Regions from separate parts of the Bradyrhizobium amphicarpaeae genome, predicted to be linked through region 2. Evidence: predicted binding sites of a transcription regulator. Region 2 holds the regulator's gene; each other region holds the start of a gene.

Region 1 (3,274 bases), 3.5 Mb from region 2:
GATGGGCGCCTTCGTTGCCTATTTCCTGTTGAGCCTCGGCGGCATCAACTACTGGTGGGCGCTGCTGATCGCCCCCGTGATCGTCGGCATCTTCGGCATGATCCTGGAGCGGACCATGCTGCAATGGCTGACCGGGCTCGACCATCTCTACGGCCTGCTCCTGACCTTCGGCATCGCACTGATCGTGCAGGGCGTGTTCCAGAACTATTTCGGCTCCTCCGGCCTGCCTTACGCCATTCCGGACCAGCTCAAGGGCGGCATGAATCTCGGCTTCATGTTCCTGCCCGTCTACCGCGGCTGGGTCGTCATCTTCTCGCTGGTGGTGTGCATCGCGACCTGGTTCCTGATCGAGAAGACGCGGCTCGGTGCTTACCTGCGCGCCGCCACTGAAAATCCGACGCTGGTCCGCGCTTTCGGCGTCAACGTGCCGCGCATGATCACGCTCACTTACGGCCTTGGCGTCGGCCTTGCCGCGCTCGCGGGCGTGCTCTCGGCGCCGATCAACCAGGTGCGGCCGCTGATGGGCGCCGACCTCATCATCGTGGTGTTCGCGGTGGTCGTGATCGGCGGCATGGGATCGATCATGGGCTCCATCATCACCGGCTTCGCGCTGGGGGTGATCGAGGGACTGACCAAGTACTTCTACCCCGAGGCCTCCAACACCGTCGTGTTCGTGCTGATGGTGCTGGTGCTCTTGGTGAAGCCAACGGGATTGACGGGAAGGGCAGCCTGATATGACAACCCTGACGGACGACACGCTGCCGGTGACCCCTCGCGCGATGCGCGACGAGATGATCGCTTTCGTACTGATGGCGCTGCTGCTGGCGTCGGTGCCATTCACGGGCGTCTACCCGTTCTTCGTGATGCAGGCGCTGTGCTTTGCGCTGCTCGCCTGCGCCTTCAATCTGCTGATCGGCTATGGCGGCCTGTTGTCGTTCGGGCACGCGATGTTCCTGGGAACCGCGGGCTATTGCTGCGCGCATGCGCTGAAAGTGTGGGCGTTGCCGCCCGAGCTCGGCATCCTCGTCGGCATCGCCGCGGCTTTCGTGCTCTCGCTGATCACCGGCTACATCTCGATCCGCCGTCAGGGCATCTATTTCTCGATGATCACGCTGGCGCTGTCGCAGCTGCTGTACTTCATCTACCTCCAGGCTCCATTCACTCACGGTGAGGACGGCATCCAGGGCATCCCGCAGGGACACATGTTCGGCGTCTTCGATCTGTCCAAGCCCACGGTGCTCTATTACGTCGTGCTGGTCGGGTTCCTCGCCGGCTTCCTGCTGATCTTCCGCATCATCAATTCGCCGTTCGGCGAGGTGCTGAAGGCGATCCGCGAGAACGAGCCGCGCGCGATTTCGCTCGGCTACCGGACCGACCAGTACAAGTTCCTGGCCTTCGTGCTGTCAGGGACGCTGGCCGGTTTTGCCGGTGCGCTGAAGGTGTTCGTGGCGCAGAACGCCTCGCTCACCGACGTGCATTGGTCGATGTCGGGCGAGGTCGTGCTGATGACGCTGGTCGGCGGCCTCGGAACCATCTTCGGCCCCGTGGTCGGTGCCTTCGCGATCATCGCCATGCAGCAATATCTCGCGGGCTTCGGCCAGTGGGTGACGGTGATCCAGGGCTCGATCTTCGTGATCTGCGTGCTCACGTTCCGCCGCGGCGTCATCGGCGAAATCGCGCATTACTTCCGGCGATCGCTCTAACTGGTTGATTCAAGAACGGTTTCCCGGCCATCTGAAAGCGGTGGATGATCCGGCTCCGCGGGCGTGAGATGACACGCGCGCGGATCGAAAATGGTCTATGACAGTTTCATGACGGTCCCACAGGGCCGGGCCATTTCCAACCGGTAGCCTACCCCCATGATGCGATGGTTTCGTGCTTTCCTGCCCAAGGAAGAGCGGTTCTTCGACCTGTTCGACCGGCATGCCCAGACGGTGATCCAGGGCTCCATCGCGCTCCAGGGCATGCTGAACGGAGGCGAGGAGACGCCGGTCTATTGCCAGCGCGTCAACCAGTTCGAGAATGATGCCGACAACATCACCCGAGAGGTGCTGACGGCGGTGCGCCGCACCTTCATCACCCCGTTCGACCGTGGCGACATCAAGAACCTGATCACGTCGATGGACGACGCCATCGACCAGATGCAGCAGACGGCCAAGGCGGTGATGCTGTTCGAGGTTCGCACCTTCGAGCCGCCGATGCGCGAGATCGGCGGGCTTCTGATCGAATGCGCCAATCTGGTCGGCCGCGCGCTGCCGCTGATGCAGTCGATCGGCCCGAACGTCGCCATGCTGACCGCGATCACGGAGGAACTGGGCAAGCTCGAGGGCCGCGTCGACGATCTCCACGACATCGGCCTGAAGGAGCTGTTTCTCAAGCACCGCGACGGCAATGCGATGGACTTCATCGTCGGCGTCGAGATTTACGACCACCTCGAAAAGGTGGCGGATCGCTTCGACGACGTCGCGAACGAGATCAACAGCATCGTCATCGAGCAAGTTTAGGACAGGCCGCTGTGGATGCCGCGTTGGGTCTTCCCGTCCTGGTCGGCTTGATCGCCGTCGCGCTGTTGTTCGACTTCCTGAACGGCCTGCACGACGCCGCCAATTCGATCGCGACCATCGTCTCGACCCGCGTGCTGCGGCCGCAATACGCCGTGTTCTGGGCCGCGTTCTTCAATTTCGTCGCCTTCATGGTGTTCGGCCTCCACGTCGCCCAGACCATTGGCACCGGCATCATCGATCCCGCGATCGTCGATGCCCAGGTGATCTTCGCCGCCCTGGTTGGTGCCATCGTCTGGAACCTCGTCACCTGGGCGCTTGGCATCCCGTCTTCCTCGTCCCACGCGTTGATCGGCGGGCTGTTCGGTGCGGGTGTGGCGAAAGCCGGGCTCTCCGCGGCGGTCTGGAGCGGATTGTCCAAGACCGTGATCGCAATCGTGCTGTCGCCGCTCGTCGGCTTCCTGCTCGCGATGGTGTTGGTTGCGATCGTGTCCTGGGCCTCGGTGCGCTCCACACCCTTTGCGGTCGATCGCGCCTTCCGCATCCTGCAATTCGCCTCCGCCTCGCTCTATTCGCTCGGTCATGGCGGCAATGATGCGCAGAAGACCATGGGCATCATCGCGGTGCTGCTCTATTCGCAGGGCCATCTCGGCGGCGAATTCTTCGTACCATTCTGGGTGGTGCTGTCCTGCCAGGCGGCGATGGCGATGGGCACGCTGATGGGGGGCTGGCGCATCGTCCGCACCATGGGCCTGCGCATCACCAAACTGACC
Region 2 (3,274 bases):
CACGCGGGACTATCTTATGCCTGGCAAGACGGGTGTCAATGCCGCCCGGAAAGCCTCGGGAAACGTTGAATCCGTAGTCTTGCGGTGCCGATTTTGCGGGTTTTCACCACGGAACATGTGGAAGCGAGTCGGCGGACTCTTGCGCGGGAGTCACGCCATATTGTAGCGTTTGAATTGTCAGATACGACATCTCGTGCAGTGGTTCTGATCTCAAGAGTCCTCATGTACCGGCGTAAACGTTCGGGCGTCAGTCGCGCCCGGCGAGCCTTAAGGGATTCTGGCGGCACGGGTTTTTCGAGGCTTAGCAATCGCCGCATGGGCGCCAGGACGGCAGCCGCGCGACGAGGGAAAGGGTGCAATGACGGTTTTGACCTGGTCCGATGATCGCGTCGAGCAGCTGAAAAAGCTCTGGGAGGCCGGACTTTCGGCCAGCCAGATCGCAGCTGAGCTCGGCAATGTGACCCGCAATGCCGTGATCGGCAAAGTGCACCGGCTCGGTCTGTCCGGCCGCGCCAAGAGCCCGTCCTCGGCAGCGCCCCGGCCGCGCAAGGCGCGCCCCGCCCAGCACATGATGCGGGTGACCCGCCCCGTCGCGCGCGGCAACACCGCGCTGGCCCAGGCCTTCGAGGTCGAGGTGGAGGCCGAGCCGGTCACCTACGACAACGTGGTGCCGATGAGCCAGCGGCTGTCGCTGCTGGAGCTGAACGAGGCGACCTGCCACTGGCCGGTCGGCGATCCCTCCAGCCCGGACTTCTTCTTCTGCGGTGGCAAGGCGCTGTCCGGCCTGCCCTATTGCGCCCAGCATTCGCGCGTGGCGTATCAGCCGGCGGCGGACCGGCGCCGTGCGGCACCGAAGCCGGGACCGCGGTAGGATTATCAGCACGCTTTTTGGTCGTCGCGCGAAGGCGGCTCACCACATCGGATGTCGTCCCTGCCAACGCAGGGACCCATAATCCCGGACGCTGATATTGCGCGGGACGATCACTCCTGAATTTTCGACAAACCACACCCTGTGGCTATGGGTCCCTGCATTCGCAGGGACGACACTGAGGGTGTGGCGGCAGTCCGCCAAACCCAACGCACGCAGCCCCTACGCCTGCTCCGCCTTGGCGAAGCGATCGTCCAGCGCGTAGCCGGCGCCACGGACGGTGCGGATCGGGTCCTGCTCGCGGCCGAGATTGAGCAGCTTGCGCAGGCGGCCGATATGGACGTCGACGGTGCGCTCGTCGATGTAGATGTCGCGGCCCCAGACGCTGTCGAGCAGCTGCTCGCGCGAGAACACGCGGCCGGGATGCTCCAGGAAGAATTCCAGCAGGCGATATTCGGTCGGGCCGAGATCGATCGGCCGGCCCGAGCGCGCCACGCGGCGCTTGTCGCGGTCGAGCTCGATGTCGCCATAGGCCAGCACGGTCGCGAGCCGCTCGGGGCTGGCGCGCCGCAGCAGGCCCTTCACGCGCGCCAACAGCTCCGGCACCGAGAACGGCTTGACGATGTAGTCGTCGGCGCCGGTCGCAAGGCCCCGCACCCGCTCGCTCTCCTCGCCGCGCGCGGTGAGCATGATGATCGGCAGCTGCTTGGTCTCGGGCCGGGTGCGCAGGCGCCGGCACAGCTCGATGCCCGACAGGCCCGGCAGCATCCAGTCGAGCACGATCAAATCGGGGATGTGCTCCTTGAGGCGGGTGTCGGCGTCGTCGCCGCGCATGACCGTCTCGACGTCATAGCCGTCGCCTTCGAGGTTGTAGCGAAGCAGCTCGGTGAGAGCTTCCTCGTCCTCAACCACCATAATGCGTGCGCCCATGGTGTCGTCGCTCCTTAAAGTCTTCAGGTATTCGGGATCGTCGTGGCGAAGGTGGTCATGTCGCCCTTCGGCCGCTTGTCGGTGATCGCCTGGCCCTCGATCATGTAGAACACGGTCTCGGCGATGTTGGTGGCGTGGTCGCCGATCCGCTCGATGTTCTTGGCGCAGAACATGAGGTGGATGCAGAACGAGATGTTGCGCGGATCCTCCATCATGTAGGTGAGGAGCTCGCGGAACAGCGAGGTGCAGATCGCGTCGACCTCCTCGTCGCCCTTCCACACCGCCATCGCCGCCGGCAGATCGTGCGCGGCATAGGCGTCCAGCACCGACTTGACCTGCTGCTGCACGAGGTCGGTCATGTGCTCGAGGCCGCGGAACAGTTTGAGCGGATGGAAGTCGGTCTCGAGCGCGGCCACGCGCTTGCCCATGTTCTTGGCGAGGTCGCCGATCCGCTCGAGGTCGGTCGCGACGCGCATCGCGCCGACGATCTCGCGCAAATCCACCGCCATCGGCTGGCGGCGGGCGATGGTGAGCACGGCGCGTTCCTCGATGCGCTTCTGCAGCGCGTCGAGATCGGCGTCGATGGCGACGACGCGCTGGCCGAGCGCGACGTCGCGGCGGATCAGCGCATCGACCGAATCGACGATCATGCGCTCGGCGATGCCGCCCATCTCGGCGACCAGGCGCGTGAGCTCCTGGAGGTCGGTGTCGAAGGCCTTTGCGGTATGTTCGGTACCCATGTTCCGTCTCCTCAGCCGAACCGGCCGGTGATGTAGTCCTGCGTGCGCCGGTCGGTCGGCGACGTGAATATCTTGCTGGTGTCGTCGAACTCGATCAGCTCGCCGAGATACATGAAGGCGGTCTTGTCGGAGACGCGCGCGGCCTGCTGCATGTTGTGGGTGACGATCGCGATCGTGTAGTTCTCGGACAGTTCCTGGATCAGCTCCTCGACCTTGGCGGTCGAGATCGGGTCGAGCGCCGAGCAGGGTTCGTCGAACAGGATCACCTCGGGGCGCACCGCGACGGTGCGGGCAATGCACAGGCGCTGCTGCTGGCCGCCCGAGAGCGACAGGCCGGAGGCGTTGAGCTTGTCCTTGACCTCGTTCCACAGCGCGCCGCCGCGCAGCGCCTTCTCGACGCGGTCGTCCATCTCGGACTTCGAGATCTTCTCGTAGAGGCGGATGCCGAAAGCGATGTTCTCGTAGATCGTCATCGGGAACGGCGTCGGCTTCTGGAACACCATGCCGACCCGGGCGCGCAGCAGATTGAGGTCGAGCTTGGGGTCGAGGATGTTGGTCTGGTCCAGCATCAGCTGGCCGGTGGCGCGCTGGCCCGGATAGAGGTCGTACATCCGGTTGAAGATGCGCAGCAGGGTGGACTTGCCGCAGCCCGACGGGCCGATGAACGCCGTGACGCGGTTGGCGCCGAGCGTCAGGTTGATGTTCTTCAGCGCGTGGTGCTCGCCGTAATAGAAGT
Region 3 (3,274 bases), 160 kb from region 2:
AGGTGCTCTATTTCATCGAATCCAACACGCGCTCGGCCACCATCATCGGCATCGTCGGCGCCGGCGGCATTGGCCTCCAGCTCGCCGAGCAGATCCGCGTGCTGGAATGGCAGAAAGTGTCGTTCCTGATCCTGATGATCCTGGTCGCGGTCGCCGCGATTGACTTCATCTCGGGCAAGCTGCGGTTCGCGATTATCGGGCGCAGGGCGGTGGCCTAGTCGGTACTGCCGTAGGGTGGGCAAAGGCGCGTTAGCGCCGTGCCCACGAATTTTTTCCGACACGGTCAAAGTCGTGGGCACGCTTCGCTTTGCCCACCCTACGAGTCTCGCCTAGAAGGGGAGAGGGGAAGAACCTACGACTCCACCAAAAATTCCACCCGCTCCGCTGCGAACCGCGAGTGCTTGGTCATCAGCGGCTTGCCGTCGAGATCGTGGTCGGTCGCATCGACCACCAGGATCGGCCGCCCCAGCGCCAGATCGAGCCGGGCGGCGTCGGTGGCGTCGACGATGCCGGCGGTGATTCGGGTCGCGCCGCGGCGATAGTCGCGCACGCCGTAATGTTCCAGCAGCTTCGTCATCGAGCGCGTCGCCGCGAACACCGCGCCAGCGCCTGGAAACAATTCCGCCGACAGCCAGGTGGTGGAGACGCAGATCGGCGTACGATCGGCGAGGCGGATCGCCTCGATCCGCACCAGCGGCGCGCCGGTCTTCAAGCCCAGTTCGCGCGCCAGCTCGCGGGTCGCGACATCGTCGGTTGCCTCGATCAACTGCCCGCGCGGCTCGCGGCCGCCGGCGCCGACGATCTCGGAGAAGCGGGTGCGCGAGCGCAAGGGGTAGGCGAGCTTCTGCGCCTCGACATAGGTTCCGCTGCCGCGCTCGGCGCGCACCAGGCCGCGCTCGGCAAGGGCTGCCAGCGCGCGCCGCACGGTGTGGCGGTTGACGCGGTAGGTTTCGGCGATCTCCATCTCGCCCGGCAATTTGTCGCCGGCCGCGAAACGGCCGTCGGCGATGCCGCGCTCGATGCCGTCGGCAACGAGGCGCCATAGCGCGACGCCCGAGGAGGCGGTGTCCTGCATGCTCATGTCGCGGCAACCTACTCCAGAAATCACAGCTTTGTCACGAAACAGTCATGGCGCTCCCGTATGAAGTTGTCTATTATCATAGACAACTTCGATGCGGCAAGTTCGGTCGGAAAGTTCGGTGGATCAGGTGACCCAGCACAACAACCAGCAAGCCCAGCGCCAGGCCGCAATGGCCGTGCTGGCGCACGCGGAGGCGGGCGAGATCGCCGCCCGCCTCCGCGACTTCGTCCTGCCGGCCCATCAGGATCTGCGCGCGCCCGAAAACGGCCTCGTGATGCTGCGCGGCCGGGTCGGCGGCGACGGTTCGCCGTTCAATCTCGGCGAAGCCACGGTGTCGCGCGCCGCGGTGCGGCTGGCGAGCGGCGAGGTCGGGTTCGGCTATACGCTCGGGCGCGACGGCGAGAAGGCGCGGCTGATCGCGCTGTGCGACGCCCTGGTGCAGTCCCGGGATTTTGGCGCGGCGGTGGAGCGGGACGTTATCGCCCCGTTGCGTGAGCAGCTTATGACTGGCCGCAAGCAGGCGGCGGCGGAGACCGCCGCGACGAAGGTTGATTTCTACACCATGGTGCGCGGTGAGGGCTGAGATCATGACCACGATTGCGGAACTGCCGCCGGGTTTCGTCGACAAGGTGCTGTCGGCGCAATCGACCTTTCGCTCGGTGATGGATGCGATGGCGCGGCCGGGCTCGGTCCAGCGCATCGTGCCGGGGGCGGGGACGCCCGACAGGATGATGCGCGGCGCCGCCGCGATCGCACTGACGCTGTTCGACCACGACACGCCGATCTGGCTCGACGCGCGGATGGCGGAGAGGCCGGACGTGGTGAAATGGCTGAAATTCCACACCGGCGCGCCGGTGGTGCAGGATTCCTCGATTGCGAGTTTTGCGCTGATCAGCGACGGCGGTGCGCTGCCGCCGCTCGAACGCTTCGCGCTCGGCACCAGCGAATATCCGGACCGGTCCACCACATTGATCCTCCAGGTCGACAGCCTCGACGCGGGCCGCAGTTTCGAGCTGCGCGGCCCCGGCATCGACGGCGTCGCGATGCTCAACGCGTCGGTCAAGCCGTTCGATCTGTTCGAGCGCCTGCATGTCAACGAGGCGCTGTTTCCGCGCGGCATCGATGTGGTGCTGGTCGCCGATGACGCATTGGTCGCGATCCCTCGCACCACGCGCATCGTGAGCAAGGGAAGCTGAAGCATGTATGTCGCAGTCAAAGGCGGCGAGCGCGCCATCGAGAACGCCCATCGCCTGCTCGCAGACAAGCGGCGCGGCGACCAAAGCGTTCCGGAGGTCACGCTCGACCAGATTTCGGAGCAGCTCGGGCTCGCGGTGGACCGCGTCATGAGCGAGGGATCGCTCTATGACCGCGAGCTCGCGGCGCTGGCGATCAAGCAGGCGCGCGGCGACCTGATCGAGGCGATCTTTTTGGTTCGTGCCTTCCGCGCCACCTTGCCCCGTTTCGGTGCGAGCGAGCCAGTCGACACCGGTGCGATGCGGGTGCAGCGGCGGGTGTCCTCGACCTTCAAGGACATTCCGGGCGGCCAGATCCTCGGGCCGACCTTCGACTACACCCATCGCCTGCTCGATCCCGCGCTCGCGCAAGGATCTGTGCCGGAGGCGCCGGCAATGGCTGAGGCGTCGACGGCGCCGACGCCGCGGGTGACCGACATTCTGGGCCGCGATGGCTTGATCGAATCCTCGCCCCAGGCCGAGGACGGCGCCAGCGTCGGCGATCTCACCCGCGAGCCGCTGAATTTTCCGGCGGATCGCGATTTGCGGCTGCAAAACCTCGCGCGCGGCGACGAGGGCTTCCTGCTGGCGATGGGCTATTCCACCCAGCGGGGCTATGGCCGCAACCATCCTTTCGCCGGCGAGATCCGCTTCGGCGAGGTCGAGGTGGAATTCTTGGCGGAGGACGTCGGCTTCGCCGTGCCGCTCGGCTCGATCGAACTCACCGAGTGCCAGATGGTCAACCAGTTCAAGGGCTCGGCGACCGAAGCGCCGTGCTTCACCCGCGGCTATGGCCTCGCCTTCGGCCAGAGCGAGCGCAAGACCATGTCAATGGCGCTGGTCGACCGCGCGCTGCGCGCCCGCGAACTCGGCGAAGAGGCACTGGCTCCGGCGCAGGATGAAGAATTCGTGATGTCGCATTCGGACAACGTCCAGGCCACCGGTTTCGTCGAGCATCTGA

Evidence for each region. The regulator PhoB, encoded in region 2, activates phosphate uptake and scavenging genes when phosphate is short. The targets are predictions, from matches to a motif close to TGTCATNNANCTGTCAT.
Region 1: a site for PhoB is predicted at 1,801-1,817, ahead of CIT40_RS14635 (DUF47 domain-containing protein). Genes of this name have one in related genera too.
Region 3: a site for PhoB is predicted at 1,114-1,130, ahead of phnF (phosphonate metabolism transcriptional regulator PhnF). Genes of this name have one in related genera too.

The regions. Positions count from the first base shown of each region.
Region 1 is NZ_CP029426.2:3,188,581-3,191,854, forward strand. Features, by position in the region: gene CIT40_RS14625 (branched-chain amino acid ABC transporter permease) at 1-733, shown strand, start outside; gene CIT40_RS14630 (branched-chain amino acid ABC transporter permease) at 735-1,703, shown strand; gene CIT40_RS14635 (DUF47 domain-containing protein) at 1,860-2,504, shown strand; gene CIT40_RS14640 (inorganic phosphate transporter) at 2,516-3,274, shown strand, end outside.
Region 2 is NZ_CP029426.2:6,734,978-6,738,251, forward strand. Features, by position in the region: gene CIT40_RS31635 (GcrA family cell cycle regulator) at 359-871, shown strand; gene phoB (phosphate regulon transcriptional regulator PhoB) at 1,091-1,798, opposite strand; gene phoU (phosphate signaling complex protein PhoU) at 1,822-2,538, opposite strand; gene pstB (phosphate ABC transporter ATP-binding protein PstB) at 2,550-3,274, opposite strand, start outside.
Region 3 is NZ_CP029426.2:6,579,429-6,582,702, reverse strand. Features, by position in the region: gene phnE (phosphonate ABC transporter, permease protein PhnE) at 1-218, shown strand, start outside; gene phnF (phosphonate metabolism transcriptional regulator PhnF) at 353-1,081, opposite strand; gene phnG (phosphonate C-P lyase system protein PhnG) at 1,200-1,664, shown strand; gene phnH (phosphonate C-P lyase system protein PhnH) at 1,669-2,277, shown strand; gene CIT40_RS30880 (carbon-phosphorus lyase complex subunit) at 2,281-3,274, shown strand, end outside.